One region of the Paenarthrobacter sp. NPDC090517 genome, then DNA from elsewhere that is predicted to be linked to it. Evidence: predicted binding sites of a transcription regulator. Region 1 holds the regulator's gene; each other region holds the start of a gene.

What was found. The regulator LexA, encoded in region 1, represses DNA repair genes until DNA is damaged. The targets are predictions, from matches to a motif close to TCGAACANNTGTTCGA.
Region 2: ACIQTW_RS16935 (shikimate dehydrogenase) is a predicted target of LexA. The motif match lies at 1,789-1,804, and genes of this name have one in related genera.
Region 3: ACIQTW_RS20405 (LexA family protein) is a predicted target of LexA. The motif match lies at 2,963-2,978, and genes of this name have one in related genera.

What each region holds. Positions count from the first base shown of each region.
Region 1 covers NZ_JBIVXN010000006.1:46,388-51,482, reverse strand. Annotated here, with positions in the region: gene hflX (GTPase HflX) at 1-1,327, shown strand, start outside; gene ACIQTW_RS17380 (ATP-dependent DNA helicase) at 1,320-3,380, shown strand; gene lexA (transcriptional repressor LexA) at 3,386-4,129, opposite strand; gene ACIQTW_RS17370 (LysM peptidoglycan-binding domain-containing protein) at 4,480-4,839, shown strand; gene ACIQTW_RS17365 (histidinol-phosphate transaminase) at 4,917-5,095, shown strand, end outside.
Region 2 covers NZ_JBIVXN010000005.1:282,914-288,008, forward strand. Annotated here, with positions in the region: gene ACIQTW_RS16925 (MFS transporter) at 1-644, opposite strand, end outside; gene ACIQTW_RS16930 (IclR family transcriptional regulator) at 849-1,619, shown strand; gene ACIQTW_RS16935 (shikimate dehydrogenase) at 1,901-2,815, shown strand; gene ACIQTW_RS16940 (bifunctional sugar phosphate isomerase/epimerase/4-hydroxyphenylpyruvate dioxygenase family protein) at 2,815-4,692, shown strand; gene pcaH (protocatechuate 3,4-dioxygenase subunit beta) at 4,751-5,095, shown strand, end outside.
Region 3 covers NZ_JBIVXN010000009.1:40,429-45,523, reverse strand. Annotated here, with positions in the region: gene ACIQTW_RS20425 (helicase associated domain-containing protein) at 1-385, opposite strand, end outside; gene ACIQTW_RS20420 (hypothetical protein) at 483-881, opposite strand; gene ACIQTW_RS20415 (hypothetical protein) at 881-1,195, opposite strand; gene ACIQTW_RS20410 (Y-family DNA polymerase) at 1,226-2,524, opposite strand; gene ACIQTW_RS20405 (LexA family protein) at 2,517-2,948, opposite strand; gene ACIQTW_RS20400 (ATP-dependent DNA ligase) at 3,118-4,140, opposite strand.

The DNA of each region.
Region 1 (5,095 bases):
CGCAGGATTGTCAACCGAGCTCGAAGATGTCACAGAGGTCGAATACCGGCAGTTGCGCCTTGAGCGCGTTGTACTGGCCGGCCTATGGACTGAGGGGACTCTGGCAGATGCGGAGAACTCCCTCCGCGAGCTCGCAGCACTTGCAGAGACCGCGGGATCCGAGGTGTTGGATGGCCTCGTCCAGCGTCGGCAGAAGCCGGACCCCGGGACCTTCCTCGGTTCCGGTAAGGCTCAGGAACTTAAAGACATCGTTGCGGCCACAGGCGCCGACACCGTGGTGGTGGACACTGAGCTTGCCCCCTCTCAGCGACGCGGCCTTGAGGACATTGTGAAGGTCAAGGTTGTTGACCGCACCACGCTGATCCTGGATATTTTCGCCCAGCACGCCAAGAGCCGTGAAGGCAAGGCGCAGGTGGAGCTCGCCCAGCTCGAGTACCTGCTCCCGAGGCTTCGTGGTTGGGGCGACTCCATGTCCCGCCAAGCCGGTGGCCAGGTGGGTGGAGCAGGCGCTGGAATGGGTTCGCGTGGTCCTGGTGAAACCAAGATCGAACTTGATCGGCGTCGAATCCGCACCCGCATGGCTAAGCTGCGTCGTGAAATCGCCGCTATGAAGCCGGCACGTGAGACCAAGCGTGCCAACCGGCGTCGCAATGCTGTTCCTTCTGTTGCCATCGCCGGGTACACGAACGCTGGAAAGTCGTCCCTGCTCAACCGCCTTACTGACGCAGGGGTCCTGGTGGAGAACGCCTTGTTCGCCACCCTGGATCCCACGGTCCGCAAGGCGCAAACCCCGGACGGCATCGGCTATACCCTCGCAGACACGGTTGGGTTTGTTCGTTCACTCCCAACCCAGCTCATCGAGGCTTTCCGATCAACGCTGGAGGAAGTTGCTGATGCAGATCTGATCCTCCATGTGGTGGATGCATCCCACCCGGACCCTGAGGGCCAGATTGCAGCGGTAAGGGCTGTTTTCACCGAGGTGGACGCCCGCAAGGTTCCGGAGATCATCGTCCTCAACAAGGTGGACGTCGCGGATCCCTTTGTGGTGGAGCGCCTCAAGCAGAAAGAACCCCGCCACGCTGTTGTATCCACCCGCACGGGCCAGGGCATCGCGGAACTGCTGGAAGATATCAGCCGGTCCATCCCGCGGCCTGGCGTCCGCCTTGAACTGCTCATTCCCTACGATCGTGGGGAAATGATCAACAAGCTGCACAATTCCGACTCGGAAATCCTCAGCCTTGAGCATGAGGAGAACGGGACCCGCGTAGTTGTCATGGTGCGCGAAGGCCTGGCCGCCGAACTGGAGTCGTTCGTCAGTAATGGTTGAGAAGGTGGCGGCGGACGCCGTCGAATCGGTGGGCGAGAAGACCACCCTCGAGCTGTTGGATCGGGCTGTTGCCGGAATGGGCGGACAAAGCCGTGCCGGCCAGCACGAAATGGCCAAGCATGTTACCCGGGCCATCGAGACCGGGGAGCATCTGCTGGTCCAGGCGGGAACGGGAACAGGTAAGTCGTTGGCTTACCTGATTCCGTTGATCGCCCATTCCATGGACAGCGATAAACCGACTCTCGTGTCCACCGCCACCCTCGCACTGCAGACCCAAATCGTCGGCCGGGACCTTCCCCGGTTGCTGGAGACCATCAACCCTGCCCTCGAGCGCCCGGTCAATGTGGCGCTGGTCAAGGGCAGGGCAAATTATGTGTGCCTGCAGAAACTCGAAGGCGGGTTCCCCAGCGAAGAGCCTTCCGAAGGGCAACTGTTCTCCCTTGGCGAGGACACCAGCGTTCCCCACTTTGCTGCCTCCATGGGCGGGCCGCAATCCCAGCTGGGTAAAGAAGTAGTCCGCCTTCGGGAATGGGCGGAGAAAACCCCGACCGGCGACCGCGATGAACTCATGCCCGGAGTCACTGACAGGGCCTGGCGCCAGGTATCCGTGACTTCCATGGAGTGCCTGGGGGCTCAGAAGTGCCCCGTGGCAGAAGAGTGCTTCAGCGAGTTGGCGCGCTCACGGGCGAGTGAAGCCGACGTCGTGGTCACCAACCACGCCATGCTGGCAGTGAGCGCCTTTGAAGGCCTGGCCGTGCTGCCTGAGTATGACGTCGTGGTGGTTGACGAAGCACATGAGCTACAAGACCGCGTGACCGGCGCCGTTTCAGGCCAGTTGTCCGTGGCCATGGTTCACGCTGCGGCATCAAGCGCCCGCAAGCACACAGCCATCACAGTGGACGCCCTCAACGCTGCAGCGGAGCGGCTGGATATGGCCATCGCCGGCGTTCCCAACGGGCTGTTGCCCAACGGCCTCAACGATGAACAGCTGGATTGCTTGGACCAGTTACGGGACGCCGCCCGCGCTGCGCTTTCGGATTCGAAGACGGATTCATCAAACGCAGTCGACGGCGGACGGCAGCTGGCCCGTTCACGGCTCATGCTGATCCTGGAATTGTGCGAACGCATGCTGGCCGCCAAGGAGAACCGCGAAGTGGTCTGGTTTTCCCGAAACAGCACGTTCGACCCCCAGCAGGGGTATTCACAACCTGATGAAACTGCCCCGGCCTTAATTAACATCGCCCCGCTCAGCGTCGCCGGACGGCTTCGCGAAGGGCTCTTTGCCGGCCACACTGTAGTGCTGACCTCCGCCACGCTAGCCATCGGCTCGGCTTTTGAACCGGCAGCAGGTGGCCTCGGCCTCATCGGCGACGGCGCCCCGAGCTGGACCGGGATCGATGTGGGTTCGCCCTTTGATTATCCCAAACAGGGTGTCCTGTATGTGGCAAAGCACCTCCCGAAACCCGGGCGCGGTACCTCGCCCGAGGCGCTCGACGAATTGGAAGACCTCATCCGGGCGTCCGGCGGGGGAGCCCTGTGCCTGTTCTCCTCGCGGCGTGCGGCCGAAGAAGCAGCCGACGCCATGCGGCTCCGGCTGGACGTGGATATCCTCTGCCAAGGCGAATCCACCATGGCGGCCCTCGTGAAGCAGTTCGCCGATGAGCCCGACACATGTCTCTTCGGAACCATGTCACTGTGGCAGGGCGTAGACGTTCCGGGTGGCTCGTGCCGCTTAGTGGTCATTGACCGTATTCCCTTCCCACGGCCTGATGATCCCCTGATGACTGCGCGCTCCAGGGCAGTGGCGCAATCAGGTGGGAATGGCTTTATGGCCGTATCAGCTACGCACGCTGCCATCCGACTGGCGCAGGGCGCTGGCCGCCTGATCCGTTCGACAGGGGACAAGGGGGTAGTCGCAGTGCTGGACTCCCGGCTTTCGACGGAACGCTACGGAGGCTTCCTGCGTGCCGCTCTGCCGCCGTTCTGGGCAACGACCGACCGAACAGTAGTCCGTGGCGTCCTGGAGCGTCTGGGCTCGTCCAAGGCCTCGTAGAGCGCCTAAAGGGAGCGGAGTACCGAAACTACCTTGCCCATGATGGTGGCTTGATCACCCAGGATGGGTTCGTACTGGGTGTTCTGCGGGAGCAGCCACGTATGGCCATCCCGCTGCCGGAAGGTCTTCACGGTTGCTTCGTCATCCAGTAGGGCTGCCACTATGTCGCCGTTGATGGCGTCGTTCTGGCGGCGGACCACCACCCAATCACCGTCACAAATGGCGGCGTCAATCATGGAATCGCCGGCCACTTTCAGCATGAACAATTCGCCATGCCCCACAAGTTGCCGGGGGAGCGCAAGCACGTCTTCCACCGTCTGGTCAGCCAGGATGGGGCCACCGGCCGCAATGCGGCCCACCAGAGGGACCATGGCGGTATCACTTGCACTGGCCAGCTCTGTTACGTTCAGGCCACCCGCGCTGCGAAGGGTGGTGGGCGCTTCCACGCCCGGTATGGGGCCACCGTCCAGGGTCAGAGGCATCAGGACTTCCATGGCGCGAGGACGCTTGGGGTCCCTGCGGAGATAGCCGAGCTTCTCCAGTTGGGACAGCTGATGAGTGACGCTCGACAAACTGGCCAGACCCACGGTGTCGCCGATCTCGCGCATGCTGGGCGGGTATCCGTTGTCATTGACAGACCGCTGGATGGTCTCCAGGATCTTTTTCTGCCGGACAGTCAGGCTCTTGGGACTCTTCTGAGGCTGCTGGCTCCGCAGGGGTGCCCCGCCGCCCGTGGCTTTCGCTGCCATGTTCGCCAATGCCTTTCCATTTCGCCCCGAAGCGAGCCCGGGGTTGTCGGGTCTGCAAAAAATGTCAGACCCTCCTGTTCCACTGAAACAGTGCTGTTTCTTCACTCAAACGTAGGGCAGGCACAGGCGTTTATCAAACATTTGTTCTAGCGAGTCTCGACACCGTTCGTTGATAAGTGCTAAAAATGTCATAGCAAGGTTCGAATATGTGTTCTATAAACCAGATGCTGACGCCGGATGTTCGAACAGAGTGTTCGAACAACCGGGAATCAGATGACGGGAACACAAAGAATTGGCCGCCAAGCACCGGGCACCCCGGAACCTGGCAATAGCTCAGAAGGGCTCAGCTCATGTCCGCAATCACTACGTTCGCTGATTTCCGCACCACTCAGGCACCCACTCGCCTGCGTCTCACCCGGCGGGGACGGATTGTCTTCTTCGGCATCCCGGCAATGCTGTTGGTGGCGGCGCTGCTGACCCTCGCCGGTTTTATCAACTCCCCGGCCAAGGCGTCGGACTCCCAGTCCCAACTGCGTCCGCCTGTTGCAGTCACTGTCACGGTTCAGCCGGGCCAATCCCTCTGGGGCATCGCCGGGGCGGCTGCGCCCGAGCGGGACCCTCGTGATGTCATCGCGGAGATCATCCAGCTGAACGACCTCCGTGGCGGCCGCATCCTGCCCGGCCAGCAGCTGTTCGTTCCTGCGAACTAGTTGTCCACCACCCGCGGGATCCGCTGGCCTGGCGTCACAGTTACCCGGCGGTCCCGGCTGCCCCTTAAACTGTGATGGTGAGTGACCAGCTTGAGCGACTTGACAGACTTCCCCTCCGGACCAACCTGCGTGGACTGAGCCCCTATGGCGCACCGCAGCTTGACGTCCCCATCCTGCTCAACGTCAACGAAAACACTCATGGGGTCCCAGCTGATGTCCAAGCCGCCATCACCGAGGCTGTTGCCGCTGCGGCTAC
Region 2 (5,095 bases), on a different contig from region 1:
GTGCGGCGGATGAAGAAGGCCACCAGGACAACCACGGCGCTCAACCAGAACGGAATACGCCAACCGATGCCGTACTTGATGTCGTCGGGCAGCGCCACCACCGGGATGAACACCAAGGCAGCGAGGATCTGGCCGCCCTGGGTGCCGGTGAGGGTCCAGGAGGTGAAGAAGGAACGGCGGTTGTCCGGGGCGTGCTCCAAAGTCATGGACGAAGCGCCGGCCTGCTCACCAGCGGCAGAAAGTCCTTGGCAAAGACGGGCGACGACCAACAGGACCGGGGCCCACCAGCCGATGGTCTTGAAGTCGGGGAGGCAGCCAATCACGAAGGTTGCTGCACCCATGAGGACCAGCGTAAACATGAGAACCTTTTGCCGGCCGATCCGGTCACCGAAGTGACCCAGAATCACGGCGCCCACGGGGCGGGCGATATAGGCGAAGCCGAAGGTCGCGAACGACATGATGGCCGCATTGGCATCCGCGGAGGGGAAGAACACGTGGGGGAAGATCAGGGCCGCGGCAGAACCGAAGATGAAGAAGTCGTAGTACTCGACGGCGCTGCCCAGGAAGCTGGCAAGCGCGGCTTTTTTGGGTGTTCCGGCGGTGGTTTCAGTGCCTGGCGTCGCTGACGGCATTGTTTGGCTCATGGGTGTTCCTTCTGTGACGACGATGTCGCGGATCTGGCTTCTGTGGGGAGACCCAAGCGAGGTGCGGCCGGTCGATCCCTCACAAGTAACCACATGGTGAGAGCTACTTGTGTAATACAGCAATAGTGGCTGTGAGTGGGGTCACTTGTCAAGAGAAGTCTCCACCATCTAGAAATAGCTCTCACTATGTGAGAGCATCGAGTTATGAGTGTGAAAGAGGACACAAAGACCGATATGGTCGGCAAGGCCTTGAGCCTGTTGGTATTGCTGGGTAATGAGCCCCGCGGGGCAAGTGCTGCGGACTTGGCGAGGAGTGCGAACCTTCCGTTCAGCACCACCTACCGACTCCTGGGTTCGTTGACCCGTGACGGCTTTGTGGATTACGAGCCCGATGGGCGCCGGTACCACCTGGGCCTGCGCGTGTTCCAGCTTGGCCAGAGGGTCTCCAACCACCATGGCTTTGCTGCCACCGCGCTGCCCGTCCTCCAACGCGTCACCGAGCGCACTAATGAGGCAACCATCTTGTCCGTGCGCGACGGTAATCACCACCTCACTGTGAACAAGGTGGATGGCCCCAAGACCTTCCGCGTCACGAGTGACCCGGGCCATCTTGGCGCACTCCACACCACCTCTGTGGGGAAAGCGATCGTCGCGTTCGAGGAGGAGGTCGAGCGTAAGCGGCTTCTCGAGGAGCTTCCCTTGGATCCGCTCACCGAACACTCCATCACCGACCGCGACAAGTTCCGGGAAGAAATCGAGCAGGTGCGCCGTCAGGGGTATGCCGTGATGGATGAAGAAAACGAGATCGGCATGCGCGCGGTCGCGGTGCCCGTCCTCAACTCGCAGGGCCACGCCTTCGCATCGCTCGCCACTGCGGTGCCGGTCTTCCGCCTCACCATGGAGGAACTCATTGCGCACGTACCCACCCTGCAGGAAGCCGCGGCTGAGCTCGCGGCACGACTGCCCCAGCGATGACCTCCTCGTTGCGGGGCCTGACATGCGCGGCAGACCCCTGGGGTGCACTGCAGAGTAGGCCCCGCAACTTCCGCCGCCTTCGTTGTGAGGCCCGCTCTGCGTGCCAAATGGGCGCCGGAGGGTGTAGAGCGGGCCTCACAACGCACCGCCCGTCGGAATTGTTCGCGATAAGAACAGGCGTGCGGAATATGAACACTTGTAGTAATCTAAATAACACCCGGTCGGGCGGCGCCTCAGCTAGCGCCAAAGACCCGAGGTGCTGAAGTCAAAGGAGCTTTAGGATGAGCAACCGAGCCGAGTCCGTTCTGGTGGGCCTCATAGGCGAAGGCGTCACGCCCTCGCTCACGCCGCCCATGCACGAACGCGAAGCCGACGTGCAGGGCCTTCGCTTGCTGTACCGCCCCCTCGACCTGCTGGAACTCGCATTGCCGGCCACCGCCGTCGGGGACCTCCTCACCGCAGCCCAGCGCATGGGCTTCAACGGCCTGAACATCACGCACCCTTGCAAGCAACTGGTGCTTGAGCACCTGGATGAAATTTCCGACGACGCCCGCAGGCTGGGTGCCGTCAATACGGTCCTCATCCAAGACGGTCGGTTCATCGGCCACAACACAGACTTCTCCGGTTTTGGCGCAGCCCTCAGCAACGGCCTCCCGGATGCGAAACTGGACCGCGTGGTCCAACTCGGCGCAGGAGGAGCTGGTTCGGCCGTCGCGTACGCGCTCCTCAAAGCCGGCGTCAACACGCTGGACCTGGTGGACATGGAGCCATCCCGCGCCGCGGAACGTGCGGCCGAACTCGGCGGACTTTTCCCGGCGGCCACAGTCACGCCGCGCACTCCCGCGGAGCTAAGCGAGATCATGCCCCTGGCCGACGGCCTGGTGCACTGCACGCCGATGGGCATGGCCGCGCACCCGGGCCTGCCCCTCGACGTGGATCTCCTGGAACCGAGCCACTGGGTGGCGGACATCGTGTACCGCCCTATCGAAACGCAACTGGTCCGCGAGGCACGTGCCAAGGGCTGCGACGTCCTCGACGGAGGCCGGATGGCAATCGGCCAGGCGGCCGACGCCTTCCAACTCATCACCGGACGCGAAGCTGATCGTGAACGGATGCGGGCGCACTTCCTGGAGTTGATCGCAGTGGAGGACGCTGCGGCTGCGCGGACCCCCGAGCTGACGAAGGCGGGCAACTGATGCGCACCGGAATCGCCACGGTCTGCCTGTCCGGCACACTGAAGGAGAAGATGCAGGCCTGTGCAATCGCGGGCTTCGACGGAATCGAGATCTTCGAGCAGGACCTCGTCACGTCCCCGCACAGCCCTGAAGACGTCCGGAAAATGGCCGCGGACCTCGGCCTGGGATTGGACCTCTATCAGCCGTTCCGCGATTTCGACGGCGTCACTCCTGAGCTGCTGAAGGCCAACCTTCGCCGGGCCGAGGCCAAGTTCAACCTGATGGAACGCCTTGGCATGGACACTATCCTGGTCTGCTCCAACGTCGCCACGGCCACCATCGACGACGACGACCTCAGGGCCGGGCAGCTGGCAGAACTCGCTGAATTGGCGGGGGACCACGGCGTCAAGGTTGCTTACGAAGCCCTCGCCTGGGGCAAGCACGTCAACGACTACGAGCACGCGTACCGCTTGGTCGAAATGGTTGACCATCCCAACCTCGGCACCTGCCTGGACTCCTTCCACATCCTTTCCCGCGACTGGGACACTGCCCCGATCGAGAACATCAACGCGGACAAGATCTTCTTCGTCCAGGTCGCCGACGCCCCTAAACTGTCCATGGATGTGCTCTCCTGGAGCCGCCACTACCGCGTTTTCCCGGGTGAGGGCCAGTTTGAGCTCGCAAAGTTCATGGGCCACGTGGTCCGGGCAGGCTACACGGGTCCTGTATCCCTCGAGGTTTTCAACGACGTCTTCCGCCAGTCGGACACCGAGCGTACCGCCGTGGATGCGATGCGCTCCCTGATCTGGCTGGAGGAGCAGAGCGCCAAGTGGCTCGCAAGCAGCCCCACAGAAGCGGATGCCGCAGCCGGCAACGGCGGTGCGTCCCGGCGTCGTTATCCCATGGAACTGGCCACGCTGCCCAAGGTGAACGAACCCGCAGGTTTCAACTTCGCCGAGGTCAAGGCGGACGACACCGCTCAGCTGGAGAAGCTGCTGGGCCAGCTCGGTTTTGAATTCGAGGGCCGGCACCGCACCAAGGACGTCCAGCTCTGGACCATGGGCCAGGCCCGCGTGATCATCAACGAGCAAGCGGCATCGCACGCGGAACCTGCTATCGCCGCTTTGGGGTTCGACGTCGATTCGCCAGTGATTGCCTCCGCTCGCGCCCAGCAACTCAAGGCGCCCGTGGTGGCCCGCAAGGTTCAGGCCGACGAGGAAGTCTTCCAAGGCATCTCAGCTCCGGACTCCACCGAGATCTTCCTTTGCCAGGGCAGCCCGGATGGCACAGCTGCGTGGACGCATGAATTCGGCGAAGGGCTGGATCACTTCGCAGCGCCGCAGAACGCTGTCATTGACCACGTGAACCTGGCCCAGCCTTGGCAGCACTTTGACGAAGCTGTCCTCTTCTACACCAGTGCCCTTGCCCTTGAACCGCAGCCGTTCGCCGAGGTCCCCAGCCCCAGTGGGCTGGTTCGCTCGCAGGTCATGGAGACCAGCAACGGAGCGGTCAGGCTGGTCTTGAACCTGGCACCCGCGCAGCAGGCACAAGCAGCCCGCAAAACCTACCAGGAACACATCGCCTTCGCTGTGGACGACCTCGTGGCGACTGCCCGGTCTGCCCGAGATCGCGGCCTCGAGTTCCTGCAGATTCCGGCCAACTACTACGAGGACCTGGACGCCCGATTCGATCTTGAACCCGGCTTCCTGGCAATCCTCAAGGAGTTCAACCTCTTGTATGACCGGGACGCCAACGGCGAATTTCTCCACTTCTACACCGCCACCGTGGGCAGTGTGTTCTTCGAAATGGTGGAACGTCGGGGCAACTACGACGGCTACGGGGCGCCCAACGCACCAGTGCGCCACGCCGTCCAATACGACTCGCTCCACCGGGTTTAGGCCCGTAAACCAACAAGAACCCATAAACCGAAAGGAGCCAGCCGTGCCGCAAGAAAAGATCGCGCAAGTGACTACTGCACAAGCGCTCGAATCCGAGGAACTCGTGCCGCCTGCAGAGGCGCATGCCGCGCACGTTTCCCCCAAGAAGGTGGAAACCCAAGCGGACCTCAGTGCTGAGATGAAAGGCATTAGCGACCGCTACGCCGCGGCCCTGAAGAACGGCCGGGGGCCGGAGACCATGCCCCGCCTGGACTATGCGCCGTACCGCAGCAGCATCCTGCGCCACCCCACCAAGAGCCTGCACCACGCGGACCCGGAGACCATCGAGCTCTACTCGCCCGCATTCGGCCACCAGGATGTCCACGCGCTGGAATCCGACCTGACTATCCAGCACAACGGCGAA
Region 3 (5,095 bases), on a different contig from region 1:
CCTTGGCGGCGTGCCGTCGTTGCCGTGTGATCCAACTGGACAGTGCCCGTTCGGTGGGGTCCGCGGAGCTGTGGTGTGGGCGTCTTCCGTTCTTGGTGACCCATTCGATGAACTCCGTCGCCCGGGCTTGCCACTGACGTTCGATTTTCAGGGTGGTCCCGTCCGACCAGGCAGGGAACGCCGCGTCGAGGACCTGGATCGCTTCGTCCGTGAGGCGGCCGCGCCGTTTCTGATGTCGCAGGACATTGAGTGCCCGGGCGAGGCGGTCCGTCTCACTCCCGCTGTGACCATCGGAGGCGGGCAGGGAACCGGTTCGCTGGACGTAGGCGGCTATGTGCTGCGCCGATTCCAGGTACGAGCGCCTGTTAGCTGGTGCGGATGGCAATAGCTCTGGAGCCTTCGGGGATCTGTGCTTCGGCCTCGACGTGGCTCAGTTCCCCGGTGGAGGCCTCGACGGTCAGGGTCACTTTGACTCCCATATCCTAGGCCGCCATCGAGGTGAAGGCCCGTTCGAGGGCTGCTGTCAGCGCCGGTGCTGCACGTCTGTGCTGAAGGTCCACGGGCCGTTTCCCTTGCAGGGCGGGGGAGGGGACCATCATCCAGAGAGCAAAGTAGTTGTGAGGGATCCTCAACGCCAGGGCACGTTCGAAAAGCTCAACCACTGCCGGGTCCAGGGACAGGTCAGGGCGGAACTGGAAACCAGGACAGTACGTCTCTTCTCCGACGAAGACGCGGAAAAGCTGTTGCATCACCGGGTCGGGATCCTCCTGCACGGCGGTCAGCCGTTCGTGGACCTGTTCCAGGGTGGGCAGGCTGTATTCGTTGCGGATCCGCTCCCAGAGTTGTTCTGGGATGGGGGAGCGGTACAGGTCGGCGGGCACTAGCTGATGGCCTCCATCTGCCACACTGTGGCCAGCGGTTCCCGCCGTAGCGTGAAGGTGCGTAGCTCTGCGCTGGCGGTCGGGAGTTTGGCTTGGACCTGCCAGTGCTCGACGCTGACCAGGTCACCGGTGCCGACGGCGGCCCGGGTCCGGGTTTCCCACCATGCGTCCCGGGTGAACCAGTGCGCGGTGTGGACGTCGGGATCGACCATCCAGATCCGGCCGTCGTGACGGATCGCCAACGGTGTGCCGTCGTGGCTGAACCGGACATCGACCTCACGAAGGGCCGTGGGTGTTTCGGGCGCAAGGGTCATTTGTGGTTTCCTTTTCTTTCGTGGCGCCGGTCAGGCGGCCTTGACGAGGGGAAGTTCGTCCCAGTGGGTGGTATACCTGGGGGAGAGCATGTCGCGTTTCATGGACCAGTCCGGACCGCCCTTGATGCCGGCATGGCCCAGGCCGATGGAGCCGCGGCCATACCGTTTGGACACGTCCTCCAGCAGGATCCCGATGCCGCGTTCCTCGTGGGGGTTTTCGAACAGTTCCAAAGGTTTCTGGTTCCCGGACGGGCGCAGGTCGGTGACCATGATCCCGGCCCTGACGTACTTCACGCCCTCGTGCACCTGGGGGAGCAGCGCGTGCGCTGCCCGGGTCAGCAGCACCGGGTCCGCCGTTGGCATCGGCAGCGCCAGGCAGACCGACGGGAAGGACTTTTCGTTCGGGTTGAAGTGCGACGTCGCCGCGAACGCCGTCAACACCTTCGCTTGCAGGTCGTGTTTGGCCAGCCGCGCGGAGGCCATTTGCGCGTACACGCTCATGACCTGCCGCAACCCTGCGGTGGTGGTGATGGGTGTGGAGAAGGACCGGGAGAAGATCAGCTGGTCCCGGCCGATTCGTTCTTCTTCCATGGGGATGCACGGGGTTCCCTGCAGTTCCAAGACGGTGCGCATCATGACGATGGAGAACTTGTCCCTGATCGCTACCGGGTCCGCCCGGGTCAGGTCAGCGATGGTGAAGATCCCCATCGCGTTCAGGCGTTTGGTGAGCCGTGTGGCCACGCCCCAGATTTCGATCACGGACAGCTTGGCCATGAGCGCTTCGCGCTGCTCGGCCGGGACGGATTCCCACCGGCACACGCCCCTGAAGGCGGGGTTGTTTTTTGCCCACTTGTTGCACAGCTTGGCCAGGGTTTTCGTCGGTGCGATGCCGACGCAGACCGGCACGCCGACGTGCCGCCGGCAGGCGGCCTTCATCTCCCGGCCGAGTTCCAGCAACTGGTCGGGTTCGCCCTTGACGCCAAGGAATGCCTCATCGATGGAGTAGACCTCCAACCAGGCCGAGTATCGGCCCAGCAGCTCCATCACCCGGGCTGAAATGTCCCCGTACAGTTCGTAGTTGCTCGAGAGGGCCACCAGCCCCCATTCCTTGGCCCGGGGCCGTAGCTTGAACCACGGATCGCCCATGGCAATGCCCAGGCGCTTGGCTTCGGGCGAGCGGGTCACGGCGCAGCCGTCGTTGTTGGAGAGCACAATGACCGGTTTCCCCTCCAAGGAGGGGTTGAAGGCGCGCTCGGCCGAGGCGTAAAAGCAGTTCACGTCCACGTGCGCGATTTCCTGCATCCGGCGCATCATCGCGGGCTTAGACATGATGCAGGCACCTCGTGGCCACGCCCCAGATCGTCAGGTCGGACAAAGCCGGAACCTCGATATCGGGGAAACGTGGGTTATCGGCCTGCAGAACCACGCCCGAGGGTGTGATCCGCAGCCGCTTGATCGTCAGCTCACCATCGAGGACCGCGACGACCACGGAACCGTCTTTCGGTTCCAACGCCCGGTTCACCACCAGCTCGTCACCGTCGCTGATGCCGGCCTGCTCCATGGACTGCCCGGTCACCCGGACGATGAAGGTGCTGGTCACGTCTTTGACCAGGTGTTCGTTGAGGTCGATCCGACCGTCGAAGTAATCCTGGGCGGGCGAGGGATAGCCGGCAGCCACCGCAACGGGGGCCAGCAAAGCCGTCACCAGAGAGAGTCCCGCATCTATCACACGGGGGCCAACTATCACGCCCACAACACGCCCTTTATTCGAATCTATGTTCGATTAACTGTACTCCAAGGGCTCCGACGAAATAGCCGCCCGTCGGGCGGCGTGGACGGCTTGCACGGCCAATGGGGACAGCTTTGAGCTGTGCGGAGGACTCCACCTGCCCCCAATGGGCACAACCCGTCCACCGCGACGGTCAGGGTTGCCGGTCTTTGAGATGCGGGGGTAGTTCGACGTCGGCGGGGTCGAGCTCGGGTCTGGTGCGGAGCAGCTTGATTGGGTGGCGGTAGGACTTGCCTGTCCATGCGACGTCGGACGCGATCTCCACCACGAACGGTTCGACCAACGTCAGCCGCACTGGCCCTTTGTCTTTGCTGAACCGGTTCAGCGAGGTTTCGGTGATTTCTTCGGGCCACGGGTGCCCGGGCTGCGCCGGTCGGAGCTGGCGGCCCAGCTCACGCCCTATCCGCGTTGAGAGCACCGTCGAGCGGCCGACGATCCGCAGCTGTCCATCGACCGGCAGGCCGGCGATGATCGCCTGCGGTTGGTTCAGCGGGCCGATGACGGCCGCGCACACCACGTCTGTGACGTCTTTGTGCTTGACCTTCAACCACGCCCTGGCACCTGGCTCGTAGGTCTGGGCTCCGCCCTTGACCACGAGCCCTTCCACGCCGGTGGCGGGCAAATCCCGCAGCCAGGTCTGTGCCAGGTCCCGGTCTGTTGTGGCGGGGGAGAGGTTCAGCGGGGCGGTCCATTCCCGGGCAAGCTCCTCGAGCAAGGACCGGCGGCCGGTGAACGGCACGCTCCTAATGTCTTGCCCGGCGACGGCTAGGACGTCGAAGGCCGCGAAAGAGGCCGGCAACTCGTGAACGAGAGTCGGCAGAGCTGCCCGGGACGTGACCATCCGCCGTTGCAACGCGTCGAAGTCCAGACGGTCACCGTTCCAGATGACGGCTTCACCGTCGATAACGCACCCGGGCGGGATCTGCGCCGCAGCGGCAGCGGCAAGATCAGGGAAAACCCTCGTGAGCTCTTTGCCCTGCCGGGACCAAAGCGTCACGGATTCGGCCTCTACGACAAGGACCGCCCTATAGCCGTCCCACTTGGGCTCGTAGTAGGAAGCACCTGGGAGCGCATTAGGACCGGGGAGAGCCTTGACGAGCTTCGCCAGGGCAACAGCAACCGGTGGTTGCAGTGCCGACGGGATGGACTCGTCCATGAGCTCAGCCTAGAGGACCAAGGACCCGGACGGACCTTCGCTGCGCTTCGGCCTGTAAGAGCTCTTCTTTGCCTTACATGTGGCTGGGTTGTTCTCCGTACAAGGCCACTGATCGTAGCCGTCCGGGGGCCCGACCCGTCAACCCACGCGACCGGAGACTCCCACGCGGTCGCTGCGCTCCCTTATTTCGCGGGATTCCCCGGTCACTCTTCGGGGTTGACGGCCCACCCTCGACCGGCTGGACCAGTGGGGGCCTCGCACGGCGGGGCAGGAAGGAGGTGGCTACATGAGCATCGACGAAGCGATCAAGCTCGCGACTTCGGTCGTGAGCTTGATGACAGCTGTCATCGCTCTACTCTCCATGCGGAACGCGCGCTTAACAAGCAAACGCTCCCGAGGTGCAACTCGGAAGCGTGAGCGTAAAGCAAGGAAGTAGGTGTAGCTACGAAATCCGGTGGTCGTGACCGCTTCGGTTGCGGCCACCGGCTCCTTCTCAGACTAAGTCCTACTCACCGATAAGGAAACCTCATGGAACCACTGACCATCGTGAACTTCGTTCTCTCACTCACAGCACTGGGCGCTTCGATCATGGCGTACCGCGCCACCTCCAACGTCCTCAAGGAAGACCGCAGCTAGACCGGACCCGGGGCGGGTCTGCCAGACGGCGGCCCGCCCTACGGGTTTTAACCCGTGAAACCCGTAGCTATGACGCAGCTCAGAAGTAGCCGAAGTCGTCATCCATCGGGCTGGGGGCTTCCAATTCTGCGATAGCCCGCAGAGCCGCTTCTTTTGAGACCTCCCGCCCATGCGGGTCCAAAAGAACCCATACAAAATCTGGAGTTGGACCGGACCGGACAGGACGACGCCTCCAGCGGTACCCGTATTCTTTGAGCTTTTCCTTCTCTGCATGGAACTGTTTGTCCTTCTGGATAGCCCTCTGAGCACGGGCTTCCTC